Regions from separate parts of the Streptomyces sp. NPDC037013 genome, predicted to be linked through region 1. Evidence: riboswitches for the same ligand, from Rfam matches in the RefSeq annotation. Region 1 holds a riboswitch; the other holds the start of a gene.
The links. A riboswitch is a leader RNA that binds a small molecule or an ion and turns the genes downstream of it on or off. The one in region 1 is predicted to bind glycine.
Positions count from the first base shown of each region.

Region 2: linked by a shared signal. The riboswitch ahead of gcvT (glycine cleavage system aminomethyltransferase GcvT) and the one ahead of gcvP (aminomethyl-transferring glycine dehydrogenase) in region 1 are both predicted to bind glycine.

Region 1 covers NZ_JBVJRV010000004.1:9,280-17,840, reverse strand. Annotated here, with positions in the region: gene ACZ7DY_RS14580 (substrate-binding and VWA domain-containing protein) at 1-476, shown strand, start outside; gene ACZ7DY_RS14575 (glutamate-cysteine ligase family protein) at 532-2,052, opposite strand; gene ACZ7DY_RS14570 (hypothetical protein) at 2,536-3,120, shown strand; gene ACZ7DY_RS14565 (DUF5999 family protein) at 3,425-3,631, shown strand; gene gcvP (aminomethyl-transferring glycine dehydrogenase) at 3,734-6,622, opposite strand; glycine riboswitch at 6,810-6,908, opposite strand; gene ACZ7DY_RS14555 (PRC-barrel domain-containing protein) at 7,053-7,439, shown strand; gene ACZ7DY_RS14550 (DNA polymerase IV) at 7,540-8,561, opposite strand, start outside.
Region 2 covers NZ_JBVJRV010000010.1:39,756-48,316, forward strand. Annotated here, with positions in the region: gene ACZ7DY_RS32915 (alpha/beta hydrolase) at 1-1,210, shown strand, start outside; gene ACZ7DY_RS32920 (L-serine ammonia-lyase) at 1,245-2,615, opposite strand; gene glyA (serine hydroxymethyltransferase) at 2,802-4,064, opposite strand; gene gcvH (glycine cleavage system protein GcvH) at 4,088-4,465, opposite strand; gene gcvT (glycine cleavage system aminomethyltransferase GcvT) at 4,524-5,648, opposite strand; glycine riboswitch at 5,684-5,796, opposite strand; glycine riboswitch at 5,797-5,903, opposite strand; gene ACZ7DY_RS32940 (AAA family ATPase) at 6,052-6,741, shown strand; gene ACZ7DY_RS32945 (enhanced serine sensitivity protein SseB) at 6,805-7,584, shown strand; gene ACZ7DY_RS32950 (enhanced serine sensitivity protein SseB C-terminal domain-containing protein) at 7,756-8,561, shown strand, end outside.

The sequences.
Region 1 (8,561 bases):
TCGCCACCCGGCTGGACGGCGCCCGCGACTACCGCAAGCTGGAGCCGACCGAGCGCCTCGGCGACCGCAAGGGCGGCACCACCCACCGCGACAGGCTCTCGGCGGCCTTCAGCGGACTGCAGCCCGTGCCGGGCGGCGCCACCGGCCTGTACGACACCACGCTCGCCGCCTACAAGGAGGCACGCTCGACGTACGCGAGCGGCAGGTTCAACGCCCTCGTCATCCTGACCGACGGCGTCAACCAGGACCCGGGCAGCATCTCGCGCGGCTCCCTCATCTCCCGGTTGGAGAGGCTCGCCGACCCCAAGCACCCGGTGCCGATCATCGCCATCGCCGTCGGCCCGCAGGCGGACAAGGACGAGGTGCAGCAGATCGCCGAGGCCACCGGCGGCTCCGGCCACCAGGTCGACGACCCGGCGCAGATCCACGCGGTCATCCTCAAGGCCATCATGGAGGCGGGCAGCAACCAGACCTGACGGGACCGGGCCATGGCGCGGCTGAGCCAACGGGGCCGACGGGGCCGGCGGGGGTTCAGCCCAGCGGGATCGCCGGCTCCCGCAGCCCCACGGGCCACGTGTGCACCGGCTCCCCCACATGCATCAGCTCGCAGTACCGCTTGGTGGTCGCGGCGAGCGCCTCCTCCCTGGCCATCCCGCTCTCCAGGGCCCGGTGGTACGTCGTCGCCTGCCACGACGCCCCGTTGACCCGGCGCCGGCACCGCTCCTCGATCACCCCGAGGTACAGATCCCGGTCGGCGGCCTCCACCCCCCAGGCGTCCAGGCCCGCGGCCGCCAGCGGCAGCAGTTCCTCGCGCACGAGCTGGACGGCCGCCACCTCGGCGGTGCCGCCCAGCCGGCCGCGCCGCGGCCACTGCAGCGTGGCGTCGATGCCGTGGCGGCACGCGACATCGAAGTTGCGGGCGGCCGTCTCGAAGGGCAGCCGGGTCCACACCGGCCGCGCCTCCTCGGCGAGCGCCCGCACCAGCCCGTAATAGAAGGCGGCGTTGGCGATGACATCCGTGATGGTGGGGCCCGCCGGGAGGACGCGGTTCTCCACCCGCAGGTGCGGGACGCCGTCGGCGATGCCGTACACCGGGCGGTTCCAGCGGTACACGGTGCCGTTGTGCAGGACGAGTTCACCGAGCCGCGGCACACCGCCCGCGTCGAGGACGCCCGCCGGGTCCTCCTCGTCAAGGAGCGGCAGCAGCGCGGGAAAGTACCGGAGGTTCTCCTCGAAGAGCTCCAGCGGACCGTCGATCCACCGCTCACCGAACCAGGTGCGCGGCCGCACGCCCTGGGCCTGAAGCTCCGGCGAGCGCGTATCGGTGGACTGCAGGAACAGCGGGGGCCGCGACTCGCGCCACAGCTCGCGGCCGAACAGGAACGGCGCGTTGGCGCCCACCGCGATCTGCGCCGCGGCGATCGCCTGCGCCGCGTTCCACACGTCGGCGAAGCGGCCGGGGGTGACCTGCAGATGCAGCTGCACCGATGTGCACGCCGCTTCGGGCGCTATCGACGCGGAGGTGCAGGTCAGCCGCTCCACGCCCTGGATGTCCAGGGCGAAGTGCTCACCGCGCGCCGCGACGATCTGGTCGTTCAGCAAGGCGTAGCGGTCGACGGCGGAGAGATTCCCGAAGACCAGGTCGGCGCGGTTCAGCGTCGGCAGAATGCCGATCATGACAATGCCGGCGGCGAGCTCGTTCGCTTTCCTGTGGGCATAGTTGAGACCGGTGCGCAGCTCTTCGGCGAGCCGGTCGAGTACACGTCCGCCGAGCCGGTGCGGGGCAATGTTCACTTCCAGATTGAACATTCCGAGTTCCGTCTGGAAATCCCGGCTCGCGATGCGCTCGAGAACCTGCGCATTCAACATCCTCGGCAGCCCGTCGCGCCCGGCGAGATTCAGCTCGATCTCCATGCCCATCAGATTCTTGGGCCGGTCGAATCGCTCCTCCTCCAGCAAGCGCTCCAGCCCCGACAGACACTCTCGGAGCTTGCTTCGGTAGTGGTGCCGATCGGCCAGGTCGAACGTGCCCGCCGCGACCTTCTCCCCCATCGAAGCGTCCCTCCTCGTACGGGCGGCCGAGGATCCGGCCGCTGTGTACGGGGGATGATGCCCCGGCAATGTGATCGATAACGCCCCGCGCGGGCGCGTCGGACGCTACGCTCGACACAGTTGCCGTCCGGCACATTCACCGGGCATGGGGCACAGGGAAGATTCGGTTCCGAACCACCTGGTCAAAAGTACCGGCTGGAATCGGCCTACCGCGTACCGCGGGAAATCCGAGGTCACCCCGGTGGCGCCCCCGCTAAATCGGGAGAAACGTCCCAGAAGGACGGCGCATTAAGGCCTTGCCCGTAATATCGGCAGCATCTAGCGGAAACACCGCCCGAACACACTTCGTATAAACTCCGCAATCTAGGCAGAGAGTTGGCGCTCGCGGTTTCCGGCCCCCGCCCCTCTGACCCAGAGCTGACAGCGCCGTCACGCACCCGCCCCCGCTCCACCGTGCCTGTCGAATGAGAGAGGCGACCCACCATGCCGCTGCATGTCCCCCCGGCTCCCGCGCCCGCCCTGCGCAGCGTTCTCGCGGCACTCGGTTCCCCCACAGCCGTACGCGAGGCCCGCACGCCGTCCCTGCGCACCACCCAGGGACCGGTGCATCCGGAACTTCCGCTGCCGGTCCACGTCTTGGACCACCTCACCCCGGAGGGCACCACACCCACCCGCCTCGCCGGGTGGCGCTTCCTGATCCGCTCCGGCGAGCGCGCCGTCGCCGCGGCGGACACCATGCTCACACCGGACGGATGGGCGTTCTCCCACTTCTTCGAGGGCCCGTACATCTCCTCGACCGAGCGGGCGCTCCGCCACGCCGAGGCCATGCCGATGCACTGCCAGCCGCGGCTGCTCTCCGTGCCCGAGCTCTACATGATCACGCTCTGGCTGCACCGCGACTGCACGGACGACGGCGCCGATGGCCTGCTCGCCGCCACCGACCTGCTCGTGCCGCTGGCACCCGCACCGCCCGGCATCGCGGCGCACCGCCCGCACCGCGTCGCCGAACTGCTGCCGATGCTCAACCACCGTCTGACACCGGCGCCGCTGCTGACCTCACCCGCCTGACGGGCCCCCTCTGCCTCCTGTGCCCCGCCGCCCCCGGCCGCGGGGCACAGTGCTGCCCACCCAAGTGGACTAGCCCGGTCAGGCCACCCCGAACCACCCGAAGAGACAGGGAAGTTGGGCTGAACCGTCCGGGCGGGTGATACGTCATTAAGCAGTAGCAGCCGCTGCGGCAAAATCCCTGCGGATTGACGCGCGGAGGGCAACACTGGGATCGGACCGACTACAACGGGGGGCGGTTATGAACACCGCATCGAGCCACAGGACCGACGTCACAGCCATCTCATCGCAGCGAAAGAACCCTTCCATGTGCCAGCACCAACCACCGTGCCCGACAGCCGACTCCGCCGACCGGGAAGCCGCGCTCCTCATGGCGAGCCACCCGGAGCAGGGCTGGAGCCTGCTGTGCAACGGCGTCCTGCTCTTCGAGGACACCGGTGAGCTGCTGCCGGACGGCCAGATCATCGCCCCGCACCGACCACTGGGCACCGATCAGGTCATGACGGCCGCCTGAGCGCCGCTGACACATCCGCACGACCGAGAAGACGAGGGGCCGGCCCGGAGAGAAGTCTCCGGACCGGCCCCGCCGCATGCCCGCTCGGCGCGGGCGCCGGCATCAGTCCTCGTACGCATCCAGCGGCGGGCAGGAGCAGACCAGGTTCCGGTCGCCGTACGCCTGGTCGATGCGGCGCACCGGCGGCCAGTACTTGTCCGACGCGGCGACGCCGGCCGGGAAGACGGCCTCCTCGCGGCTGTAGCCGTGCTCCCACTCACCGCCGAGCGCGGCCGCGGTGTGCGGGGCGTTGCGCAGCGGGTTGTCGTCGGCGGTCCACTCGCCGGAGCCGACCTTCTCGATCTCCCGGCGGATGGCGATCATCGCCTCGCAGAACCGGTCGATCTCGCCCAGGTCCTCGCTCTCCGTGGGCTCGATCATCAGCGTGCCGGCGACCGGGAAGGACATGGTCGGCGCGTGGAAGCCGTAGTCGATGAGCCGCTTGGCGATGTCGTCGACGCTGACGCCGGTCGCCTTGCTGAGCGGGCGCAGGTCGATGATGCACTCGTGCGCGACGAGCCCGGCCGGGCCGGTGTAGAGCACGGGGTAGTGCGGTTCGAGCCGCTTGGCGATGTAGTTGGCCGAGAGCACCGCGACCTGCGTGGCGGTCTTGAGGCCCTCGCCGCCCATGAGGCGCACGTACGACCACGAGATCGGCAGGATGCCGGCGGAGCCCCAGGGTGCCGCGGAGATCGGACCGACCCCGGTCTCGGGGCCGGCCGCGGGCTGCAGCGGGTGGTTGGGCAGGTACGGGGCTAGGTGCTCGCGCACGCCGACCGGGCCGACGCCGGGGCCACCGCCGCCGTGCGGGATGCAGAAGGTCTTGTGCAGGTTCAGGTGCGAGACGTCGCCGCCGAAGTGGCCCGGCTTGGCGAGGCCCACCAGGGCGTTGAGGTTGGCCCCGTCGACGTACACCTGGCCGCCGGCCTCGTGCACCTCGGCGCAGATGTCGGCCACGTGCTCCTCGAAGACGCCGTGCGTCGAGGGGTACGTGATCATCAGCACCGACAGCTCGTCGCGGTGCTTCTCGATCTTGGCGCGGAGGTCCTCGACGTCGATCTCGCCGTCGTCGGCGGTCTTCACCACGACGACCTTCATGCCCGCCATGACGGCGCTCGCGGCGTTCGTGCCGTGCGCGGACGACGGGATGAGGCAGACCGTGCGCTGCTCGTCGCCGTTGGCCCGGTGGTAGCCGCGGACGGCGAGGAGACCGGCGAGCTCGCCCTGCGACCCGGCGTTGGGCTGCAGCGAGACCTTGTCGTACCCGGTGACCTCGGCGAGCCGCTCCTCCAGCTCACGGATGAGCGTGAGGTAGCCCTGCGCCTGCTGGGCGGGGGCGAAGGGGTGCAGCTGCCCGAACTCGGGCCAGGTGACCGGCTCCATCTCGGTGGTCGCGTTGAGCTTCATGGTGCAGGAGCCCAGCGGGATCATGCCGCGGTCGAGCGCGTAGTCGCGGTCGGCGAGCCTGCGCAGGTAGCGGAGCATCGCCGTCTCGGAACGGTTCTGGTGGAAGACCGGGTGCGTGAGGTAGTCGTCCCCGCGCAGGAGGGCCTCGGGCAGCGTGTCCGCGACGGTGGCGTCGAGCGCGTCGACATCGGCGTCGACCCCGAACGCGCCCCAGACGGCGGCCAGCTGCGCGCGCGTGGTGGTCTCGTCGCAGGAGAGGGAGACGTGGTCGGCGTCCAACTTGTGGATGTTCACGCCGGCTTCGCGGGTGGCGGAGACGAGCTCCTCGGCCTTGCCGGGCACCCGCAGGGTCAGCGTGTCGAAGTACGCGCCGTGGACGACCTCGACACCGCCGGCGGCGAGCCCGGCGGCGAGCAGCGTCGCGTACCGGTGGGTACGCCGCGCGATGGACTTCAGGCCGTCGGGGCCGTGGTAGACGGCGTACATTCCGGCCATGACCGCGAGCAGCACCTGCGCGGTACAGATGTTGCTGGTGGCCTTCTCGCGGCGGATGTGCTGCTCACGGGTCTGCAGCGCGAGCCGGTAGGCCTTGTTCCCGTCGGCGTCGACGGAGACGCCGACGAGGCGTCCCGGCAGGCTGCGCGCGAACTGCTCGCGCACTGCCATGTAGCCGGCGTGCGGGCCGCCGAAGCCCATCGGCACGCCGAAGCGCTGCGTCGTGCCGACCGCGATGTCGGCGCCAAGCTCGCCGGGCGAGGTGAGCAGCGTCAGGGCGAGCAGGTCGGCGGCGACGGTGACGACGGCGCCGATCTCGTGCGCCTGGTCGATGAGCGGCTTGATGTCGCGTACGACGCCGGAGGCGCCCGGGTACTGCACCAGTACGCCCACGACACCGCGCTCGGCGACCTCGGCCGGGATGCCCTCGGCCAGGTCGGCGACGACGACCTCGACCCCGGTCGGCTCGGCACGGGTCTGGATGACGGCGATGGTCTGCGGGAGGGCGTCCGCGTCGACGACGAAGACGCCGTTCTTGACCTTGCCCATGCGCCGCGACAGGGCCATGGCCTCGGCGGCGGCGGTGCCCTCGTCGAGGAGCGAGGCCCCGGAGGTGGGCAGTCCGGTCAGCTCGGCGACCATGGTCTGGAAGTTCAGCAGCGCCTCGAGGCGGCCCTGCGAGATCTCGGGCTGGTACGGGGTGTAGGCGGTGTACCAGGCGGGGTTCTCCATCACGTTCCGCAGGATCACCGGGGGCGTGAAGGTCCCGTAGTAGCCGAGCCCGATCATCGAGTCGAGCACCTGGTTGCGGTCCGCGAGGGAGCGCAGCTCGGCGAGGACCTCGGCCTCGGAACGGGCGCCGGGCAGGTTCAGCGCCTCGGCGTTCTTGATCACATCCGGCACCGCGGCGGCCGTGAGCTCGTCGAGCGAGCCGTATCCGACCTGGGCGAGCATCTTGGCCCGCGCTTCCGCATCGGGCCCGATGTGCCGCTGCTCGAAGGGGATGCCCTGCTCGAGCTCGGAGAGCGGGATGCGATTGGTGGCAGTCATTGCGGAGGCCTCCTGGTCTGCACGACCTGCGAGGGGTACCACGGCGCGGGTACCCGGACGGCCTCCCCCTCTGTCATCTCAACCTGAGAGCTTCACAGTCCCGTCTGTCGACAGATCTGCTTTCACCGTCGGTGAGGAAGGGTTCCGAACGTGCCCGCCCGACGCCCGCCCTGCTTTCCAGAGTGACCTCGTCCGTGCGGTACGGGTGCCTGAGAGATTCCGGGGAGGATTTGCTCCTTCGGCGCCTCCTGGAAGCGTGTTCCGGAGACTCTCCCGCACGGGGTCAACAGCCGGACGCCAGCCTACCAGCGAGGACCGTGACCGATCCCTCGAGTGGCCGCCTGCCCCGAAGTGCTCTTTCGTAGTGACTACGAACGATTAAAGATGAGTTACGCCCGGTTTCGTCAAGCCGCGACCATCTGGAGGGCCCGTGCAGACCGACATCGATCCGCGCAACCTGATCGGCCGCAAGGCGTTCGACCGGAACGGGACGAAGCTCGGCACGATCGACGAGGTCTACCTCGACGACGCCACCGGCGCCCCGGAGTGGGCCGCCATACGCACCGGCCTCTTCAGCCGTGACGCCTTCGTCCCGCTGGAGCCGAGTGAGCTGGTCGGGGACGGTACGCTGCGCGTTCCCTTCGACCGCGCTCTGATCAGGGACGCCCCGGACTTCGGAGTGGGCCGCCACCTCTCCCCCGAGCAGGAGCTCCAGCTCTACCACCACTACGGCCTGGACACGACACCACCTCCGTCCGCGCCCCCGCCTCCACCGGACCAGAACTTCGGCCGCATCGCGGGCACGGAAAATCCCTGACCTCTGTTCCCGGCGCGTGGGCCGGTCTCCGCCCGGGCGGCGCGTGACGGGTGTCACCGCCGACGTCACCGCCGGTTTGGACGCCCCCCGGCCGCAGCCCTCACCCCGCGGTCTCCGGGCCCGCCGCACGAGCCGCACTCGACAGAACCTCCAGCTCCGCCCCAGCGGCCCGCTGATCCTCCGGGGCCGGGGCGACCAGCGGCAGCGGCTCGGCGAGGGTCAGCTCCGGGTCATCCGTCCGGAACGTCCGCACCCGCCCCGGCACCACGGAATACGGCGTCTCGAAGCGCACCGTCACCCGCCCGAGACCGCTCCCCTGCACCCACCCGTGCCCGTACTCGGCGTGACGCACATCGAGACCGGCCGCCCACCGCCGCTCGGCCGGCACCACCGGCTCCTCGGCGCCCGCCTCCGCACGCTCCCCCGGCGCCGACCCGGCACCCGCGGCCTCACCGCCCTCGCTCCCGAGGCCTTGCTGAGCCCCCTCCGCGCCGCCCCCGGGCGCCACCTCGGTCGTCCCGGCCGCGCCGGCCGCCTCCGCCTCAGCGAGCGCCTCCGCCTCCGCTTGGGCCTGCGCCTGCGCGAAGAGGTCCTCCTGCGTGTAGTCCGCGAGGCCGGAGACGCCCACGCCGAGCAGCCGCACCCCGCCCGTGGTGTCCACGGACTCCAGCAGCCGCGCCGCGGCCTCCCGCACCACCCCGGGGTCGTCCGTGGGCCCGCGCAGCGTCTCGGAACGGGTCAGCGTCGAGAAGTCGAACCGCCGCACCTTCAGCACGATGGTGCGCCCCGAGTGCCCCGCCGTCCGCAGCCGCTGCACGCACCGGTCGGCGAGCCGGGCGACCTCGCCCCTGATCCGCACCCGGTCATGGATGTCCACGTCGTACGTGTCCTCGACGCTGACGGACTTGCTCTCCCGCTCGGCCACCACAGGCCGCTCGTCGAGTGCCAGCGCCATCGCGTACAGCGAGCCGCCGTGGGCCTTGCCCAGCAGCCGTACGAGCTCGTCCTCGCCCGCCTCGGCGAGCTCCTCCACCGTGAGGATGCCGGCCCGCCTCAGGTGGTCCCCGGTGGCCGGCCCCACCCCGGGCAGCGTGCGCACCGACATCGGACCGAGCAGTGCCC
Region 2 (8,561 bases), on a different contig from region 1:
CTTCGACCCCCGGGGCGTGGGCGGCAGCGTCCCGGCGGTCAAGTGCGCGGAGACGGATACGGAGACGGACACGGATGCGGATGGAGGGTCCGGGGACGACGATGCCGGGGCCGCTCCCGAGCCGATCACCCCGCGTACCGCCTCCGACCGCGAACAGGCGCTCGCCGAGGCCGACGAGCAGGCCGCCGCGTGCGCGAAGGGCAGCCGCGGCGTCCTGCCGCACGTCGGCACCGAGAACGCCGCCCGGGACCTGGACATCCTGCGGGCGGCCCTCGACGACCGGAAACTCACCTATCTGGGCTGGTCGTACGGGACGAGCCTCGGCACCTCGTACGCGGAACAGTTCCCGCACCGCGTCCGCGCCCTTGCCCTGGACGGCGCCATGGACCCGTCCCTGGACTGGCGGGAGCGGGCGCTGAGCCAGGGCAGGGGGTTCCGCGCTGCGGTCGACGACTACGCCGAGTTCTGTGCGGACATCGCGGGCGACAGCTGTCCCGGCGCGACCCCGGCGGAGATCTCGGCGCTGGTCGGGAGGTTGTACGAGCGGACGGCGCGCGAGCCGTTGCCGGTCGACGACGAGGAGCTGTACGACGTCGACGCCAGGACACTGCTCGACGTGGTCACCGGCGCGATGTACAGCCCCGAGGACGACTGGGAGGAGCTGTCGGCGGCGCTGACCGCAGCCAACGAGGGCGACGGCACGAAGCTCGCCCGCATGGCGGAGGGCGCCGGTGCGGCCAGAAAGTCCGGTCCGGCCACGGAGTCCCGCCACCGCCCGCGCCCCCGCGCCACCGGGAACGACGACGAGGCGCTCATCGCCGTGAACTGCCTGGAGGTGCCGCACCCGCACACCCCCGGCCCCTACTGGAAGGCCCTCGGCCTCGCCGAGAAGGCCGCGGGCGTGTACGGCACGTCCGGCGTCGTCGACGAGCTGACCTGCAAGGACTGGCCCGCGGGCACCGGCCGTCAGCGCCCGCACCGGGTCAGGGCCAAGGACGTGCCCCCGCCCCTGGTGGTCGGCACGACGGGCGACCCGGCGACTCCGTACGAGGAGGCGCGGAGCCTGGCCGGGCAGTTCCCCGGCGGCATGCTCCTGACGTACGACGGCGTCGGCCACACCGCGTACGGCCGCAGCAACGCCTGTGTCTCGCGCGCCGTCGACGCCTACCTGATCGACCTGAAACGAATCGCCCCCGACACGACCTGCTGACGCCCCCGGGCCGGGCCCGGGCCGGGCCGCCCGGTCAGCACTCGATGATGTTCACCGCGAGCCCGCCCCGCGCCGTCTCCTTGTACTTGACGCTCATGTCGGCGCCCGTCTCCTTCATGGTCTTGATGACCTTGTCGAGGGAGACCTTGTGGGAGCCGTCGCCGCGCATCGCCATCTTCGCGGCGGTGACGGCCTTGACCGCCGCCATGCCGTTGCGCTCGATGCACGGGATCTGGACGAGGCCGCCGACCGGGTCGCAGGTCAGGCCGAGGTTGTGCTCCATGCCGATCTCGGCGGCGTTCTCGACCTTGGAGGGGGAGCCGCCCATGACCTCGGCGAGTGCGCCCGCCGCCATCGAGCAGGCGGAGCCGACCTCGCCCTGGCAGCCGACCTCGGCGCCGGAGATGGAGGCGTTCTCCTTGAAGAGCATGCCGATCGCGCCGGCCGCGAGGAGGAAGCGGACCACGCCGTCCTCGTCGGCGCCGGGCACGAAGTTCATGTAGTAGTGCAGGACGGCGGGGATGATGCCGGCGGCGCCGTTGGTGGGGGCGGTGACGACGCGGCCGCCCGCGGCGTTCTCCTCGTTCACGGCCATCGCGTAGAGGGTGATCCACTCCATGGCGCGGGCCTGCGGGTCGCCCTCGGCGCGCAGCTGGCGGGCGGAGTTCGCGGCGCGGCGGCGGACCTTGAGGCCGCCGGGCAGGATGCCCTCGCGGGACATGCCGCGGGAGACGCAGGCCTGCATGACCCGCCAGATGTCGAGGAGCCCCTCGCGGATCTCCTCCTCGGTGCGCCAGGCCTTCTCGTTCTCCAGCATCATCGCGGAGATGGACAGGCCGGTCTCCTCGGCGAGCCGGAGCAGCTCGTCACCGGTGCGGAAGGGGTACTTGAGGACGGTGTCGTCCGGCACGATCGGGTTCTCGCCGGCCACCGCGTCCTCGTCGACGACGAAGCCGCCGCCCACCGAGTAGTACGTCTTCTCCAGGACGAGGGCGCCGTCCCGGTCGTACGCGAAGATCGTCATGCCGTTGGCGTGGTAGGGCAGGGCCTTGCGGCGGTGCAGGATCAGGTCTTCGTCGAAGTCGAAGTCGATCTCGTGCATGCCGAGGAGGTTGATGCGGCGGCTGCTCTTGATCTCGTCCACGCGGTCGTCGGCGCTCTCCACGTTCACCGTGCGCGGCGATTCGCCCTCCAGGCCGAGCAGGACGGCCTTGGGGGTGCCGTGGCCGTGGCCGGTCGCGCCGAGCGAGCCGTAGAGCTCGGCCCGTATCGCCGCGGTGTGGGCCATCAGGCCCTCGTTCTTCAGGCGTCCCGCGAACATGCGGGCGGCGCGCATCGGGCCGACCGTGTGGGAGCTGGACGGGCCGATGCCGATCGAGAACAGGTCGAAGACCGAGATGGCCACGGGAAACTCCAATGGTGGTTGGTAGACGCCGTTGTCTGCCTGGGTGGTGCAGAAGTACAAGGCGGTGCAGGAACTACGAACACGTGGGCTACGTGGTGCGGGGCACCTCGCTCACTGTCCAGTGTGCGGGGTGCCCCGACGTTTCGTGCGTACGAACAAAAGCGTACGGACAAACGGGTACGAAATTTACTTCAGGCCGGGGTACAGCGGGTGCTTGTCGGCCAGCGCCGTCACGCGGGCCTTGAGGGCGTCCGCGTCGAAGCCCGGCTTGAGGGCCTCGGCGATGATGTCGGCGACCTCGCGGAAGTCCTCCTCCTGGAAGCCGCGCGTGGCCAGCGCCGGGGTGCCGATCCGCAGGCCCGAGGTGACCATCGGGGGCCGCGGGTCGTTCGGGACGGCGTTGCGGTTGACCGTGATGCCGACCTCGTGGAGGCGGTCCTCGGCCTGCTGGCCGTCGAGCTCGCTGTTGCGCAGGTCGACGAGGACCAGGTGCACGTCCGTGCCGCCGGACAGGACGTCGACGCCGACGGCCTTCGCGTCGTCCCGGACCAGGCGCTCGGCGAGGATGCGGGCGCCGTCCAGGGTGCGCTGCTGGCGCTCCTTGAACTCCTCGGAGGCCGCGACCTTGAAGGAGACGGCCTTCGCGGCGATCACGTGCTCCAGGGGGCCGCCCTGGAAGCCGGGGAAGACCGCGGAGTTCAGCTTCTTCGCGAACTCCTTGCTGCGGGCCAGGATGACGCCACCGCGCGGGCCGCCGAGCGTCTTGTGCGTGGTGGAGGTCACCACGTCCGCGTACGGCACGGGGTTCGGGTGCAGACCGGCGGCGACGAGGCCGGCGAAGTGCGCCATGTCGACCCACAGGTACGCGCCGACCTCGTCGGCGATCCGGCGGAACTCGGCGAAGTCCAGCTGGCGCGGGTAGGCCGACCAGCCCGCGATGATCACCTTCGGGTTGTTCTCCTTGGCGAGGCGCTCGACCTCGGCCATGTCGACCAGGCCGGCCTCGTCGACGTGGTACGCGACCACGTTGAACTGCTTGCCGGAGAAGTTCAGGCGCATGCCGTGGGTGAGGTGGCCGCCGTGCGCCAGGTCGAGACCGAGGATCGTGTCGCCGGGCTGGGCGATGGCGAAGAGGGCGGCCTGGTTGGCGGAGGCGCCCGAGTGCGGCTGGACGTTGGCGTACTCGGCGCCGAACAGGTCCTTGATCCGGTCGATCGCGATCTGCTCGGCGACGTCGACGTGCTCGCAGCCGCCGTAGTAGCGGCGGCCGGGGTAGCCCTCGGCGTACTTGTTGGTGAGGACCGTCCCCTGGGCCTCCATGACGGCGACCGGAGCGAAGTTCTCCGAGGCGATCATTTCCAGGGTGGACTGCTGGCGGTGGAGCTCGGCGTCGACGGCGGCGGCGACCTCCGGGTCCAGCTCGTGGAGAGGGGTGTTGAGAAGCGACATCACACGATCCCTATCGGTATGGGTCAGCCGGCGGTGAAAGCGGTGTACTCGTCGGCGGACATCAGGTCGTCCGGCTCGCCCGAGATGCGGACCTTGAACAGCCAACCGCCCTCGAAGGGAGCGGAGTTGACCAGCGACGGGTCGTCGACGACGTCCTGGTTGGCGGCGACGACCTCACCGGTCACCGGGGCGTAGAGGTCGCTGACCGACTTGGTCGACTCCAGCTCGCCGCAGGACTCGCCCGCGGTCACCGTGTCACCGACCGCGGGAAGCTGGGCGAAGACGACGTCACCGAGCGCGTTGGCCGCGTGCTCCGTGATGCCGACCGTCGCCACACCGTCCTCGGTGGCCGACAGCCACTCGTGCTCCTTGCTGTAACGCAGCTGCTGGGGGTTGCTCATGACCTGAATTCTCCTGTACGCGGGTGGGTGCTGCGGAACGGGGAAGATGTGCGTGGGGTCACTTCTGGCGCTTGTAGAACGGCAGGGCCACGACCTCGTACGGCTCGTGGGTGCCGCGGATGTCCACGCCGACGCCCGGCGTGCCGGGGGCCGCGTGCTCCGCGTCGACGTACGCCATCGCGATCGGCTTGCCGAGCGTCGGCGACGGGGCGCCGGAGGTGACCTCGCCGATGACCTTGCCGTCCGCGACCACCGGGAAGCCGGCGCGCGGGACGCGGCGGCCCTCGGCGATCAGGCCGACGAGCTTGCGCGGCGGCGCGGTCTCGGCCCGCTCGGCGGCGGCGGCGAGCGCCGCGCGCCCCAGGAAGGTCTCCGACTGCGAGGTCTTCTCGAACTTGACGACCCGGCCGAGCCCGGCGTCGAACGGGGTGAGCCGGTCGGTCAGCTCGTGCCCGTACAGCGGCATGCCCGCCTCCAGGCGCAGCGTGTCGCGGCAGGAGAGCCCGGCCGGGACCATGCTGGCCGACGTGCCCGCCTCCATCAGCGCGCCCCACAGCTTCTCCGCGTCACCGGGGGAGACGAAGAGCTCGAAGCCGTCCTCGCCGGTGTAGCCGGTGCGGGCGATCAGCGCGGGCACGCCCGCGACGGTGCCCGGCAGGCCCGCGTAGTACTTCAGCCCGTCCAGGTCCGCGTCCGTGAGCCGCTTGAGGATGCCGGGGGACTCGGGGCCCTGGACGGCGAGCAGCGCGTACGCGTCGCGGTCGTCGCGGACCTCGGCGTCGAAGCCGTCGGCGCGGGCGGTCAGCGCGTCGAGCACGACCTGCGCGTTGGAGGCGTTGGCGACCACCATGTACTCGGTCTCGCCGAGGCGGTAGACGATCAGGTCGTCCAGGATGCCGCCGTCCTCGGCGACGATCATCGTGTAGCGGGCGCGGCCGACGCCGACCGAGCCGATGTTGCCGACCAGCGCGAAGTTGAGGAAGTCGGCGGCCCCGGCTCCGGTGACCGTGATCTCGCCCATGTGCGACAGGTCGAAGAGGCCGGCCTTGGTGCGCACGGCGTTGTGCTCGTCGCGCTCGCTGCCGTACCGCAGCGGCATGTCCCAGCCGGCGAAATCGGTCATGGTCGCGCCGAGCGACCGATGGACGGCGTCGAGGGCGGTCAGACGGGGGGCAGTGCTCATGAAGAAAACTCCCAGGGCATGACGGGCGAGGTCGATCCTCCCCATCTGTCATCGAACCTGAGAGGTTCGCCGGGAGCATCTCGGTATCCGAGACGCCCGGCTTGCACCTTGGGTGGGACCGCCGGGGCGGCCCGCTTTTCAGATGTGCCTCGCCCGCGCGGTACGGGGCCTGAGAGATTCAAGGGAGGGACTTGCTCCTTCGGCGCCCCGAGGACACAGCGTGGCTGGTACCGGGGACTCTCCCGCGCGGATTCAAACGGCCGGTATGGAGTTGGCGGGCACATCATTGCACGCGACCCTGTCCTGGGGGACCCGCGACCGGCCACGGATCCCGAGGCCCCGAATCCACTTGTGCCGCATTACCTTCTCTTTACACTTGCCGGGGAAGCAGTTCGTGACCGCTATGGGGAGGCCGATCACGGTGCGCACCAGGACCAGTGCCTACGCCACGACGACGGGAGTGGCGCTGCCCGGGCAGCCCGCCGCCCCGGCCGCGGAGAGCTGTGGCCCGCTTCCCGTGGCCGTCGTCCGCGACCTGCGGCAGCGGGCCGGCCACAGCCCGCACCGCCTCACCTTCGGCGAGGGCGACCTCGTCGTCGTCTCCGGGCTGCCCGGCGGCGGGAAGTCCACGCTGATGCGGCAGGCCGTCACCGGCCCCCGCATCGACTCCCAGGACACCCGCGACCGGTGGGCCCGCCGCATGCCGGCCCTGCTGCCGTACGCGGTCTACCGCCCCCTGGTCCGCGTCGCGCACTACGCCGCGCTGCGCCGCACCCTGCGCTCCGGGGCCAGCGTCGTCGTGCACGACTGCGGCACCCAGACCTGGGTGCGCCGCTGGCTCGCCCGCGAGGCCGCCCGCCGCGGCACCGCCCTGCACCTGCTGCTCCTCGACGTCCCCGTGGACACGGCGCTGCGGGGCCAGCAGGAGCGCGGCCGCGGCGTCTCCCGGTACGCCTTCGGGCGCCACCGCAGGACCGTCGGCCGCCTCGTCGCCGCCACCGAGCGCGGCGACCTGCCGCGCGGCTGCGGCTCCGCGGTGCTGCTCGACCGGGCGGCGGCGCGGGTGCTGCGGGGGATCGCCTTCGACCGCTGAGCCGCCCGGCGCTAGGGTTCGAGCCGCAGGCAGAGCGGTCGCGAGCAGGGGTTGGACGGACAGATGGACTTTCCGGCGCAGGCACACGCCCATCCGTACGGCGGGTGGCCGGGCAACGAACTGGAGGAGGTCCTCGCCGCCTCCCTCGGCGGCCCCGCCGCAGCGGGCGCCCGGATCGTCGAGGTCCTCGGCCGCAGCCCGATATGGGTCCCGCTGCCGAACGGCGGCGGCCCCGAGAGCGGCACCCTCGACCTGCCGACCCTGGAGATCGAGGGCCAGGCGTACGTCCCCGTCTTCAGCTCCGAGCAGCAGTACCGCCAGGCGCTCGGCGGCGCGGCGGACCGGATGGGGTGCACCGTCGCCCCCGCCGTGGAGTTCGCGCGCGGGCTGCCGCCGCAGCTGGGCATCGCCCTCAACCCGGACGGCACCGTCGGCGTGCCGCTGCCGCCGGCCGCCGTCGCCGAGCTGGCCCGGGCCGGCCGCACCGAGCTGGACGGCCCCGCCACCGGCGGGCGCGTACGCCTGTACGAGCCGGACTGGCAGCACGACCCGGTGGACTTCCTGGCCGCCGCCGGCCGGGAGTTCGAGGCGACCGGCGTCGTCCTCACCGCGCGCCGCTGCCTGGCGACCGTCGAGACCGACGAGCCGACGCTCTTCGTCGGCGTCGAGCTGTCCACCTGGGAGGGCAACGCCCGCGACCTGCCCATGGAGGCCCTCGGCCGCGCCCTCGGCCAGGTCCCGGTCCCGTGGCCGGTGAACCTCGTCCTGCTCGACGTGGCGCAGGACCCGGTGGGCGACTGGCTGCGGGGCCGGGTGCGGCCCTTCTACCACCGCCCGGCCTGAGCCGCGGCGGTCCGCCGGACACGGATCCCGTACGGCGGGACCTGAGGTGTCGTACGTCAAGTCCGTGTCAGGATCGCCGCTTAAGCTGGTTCCATGACCCGGCCGGGGCACGTCCGTGCCGGGCGCCGGGGTTCCCGGATGGTCGGGTGCGAAGCGAAGGGGCGGTTACGGGTGAGTGCGTCGGGCACGGCCGCGGGCGATGGGGTCTCCCCTGCACGAGCTGGTTCGGGCGCCCGGGGACAGGTCGAGCAGCTGCTGCGCCAGGTGACCCCCGGACGCTACGACGCGTACGAGGCACTCCTGCACGCGCTCGCCGCCGACCAGGTGTGGATGCTGCTCTGGCACGGCCGGGCCGGATCGCCCGACGCCCAGTACGGGAACATGGAGGTCGACGCCCTCGGCTACGCCCCCTGCGTCACCTCCGCCCAGGAGCTCTCCGCAAGTGGCTGGAACCGCAGCCACGAGGTGGTGCGCGGCATCGACGTCGCCCGCACCCTCTACCCCGACCACTACGGCCTCTGGCTCAACCCGCACGCGCCGGGCGGCGGCGTCGGCATCCCCTGGCTCGATCTGCGCCGCATCGCCACCGGCCTGGACCTGCTGCCCGCCGGCCCGCTCAGGCTCACCGAGCCGAGCATCGAGATCCCCCAGTTCTACGCCCTCCTGACGCAGAACGCGCACCGCACCCCGGCGGTCCGCTCGCTGCGCCGCGCCTGGGTGCAGCCCGCGCTCGGGGCGCCCTATCTGGCCATCGGCCTCGACGTGTACGACACGTCGCCGCCGTCCGTCGACGCGGTCCGCACGATGATGCAGCAGTCCATCCCCGCCGTCCCCGAGGGCCTGCCCGTCTCGACGGTGGCGATGTCCGACGATTACGACCCGGTAGCGATGTGGCTACGGGCCAACACCCGCCCGTTCTACGACCGCGAATCCCAGCCGGCCCCGGCAGCCTCCGCGGGTTACGGGTACCCGCCGCC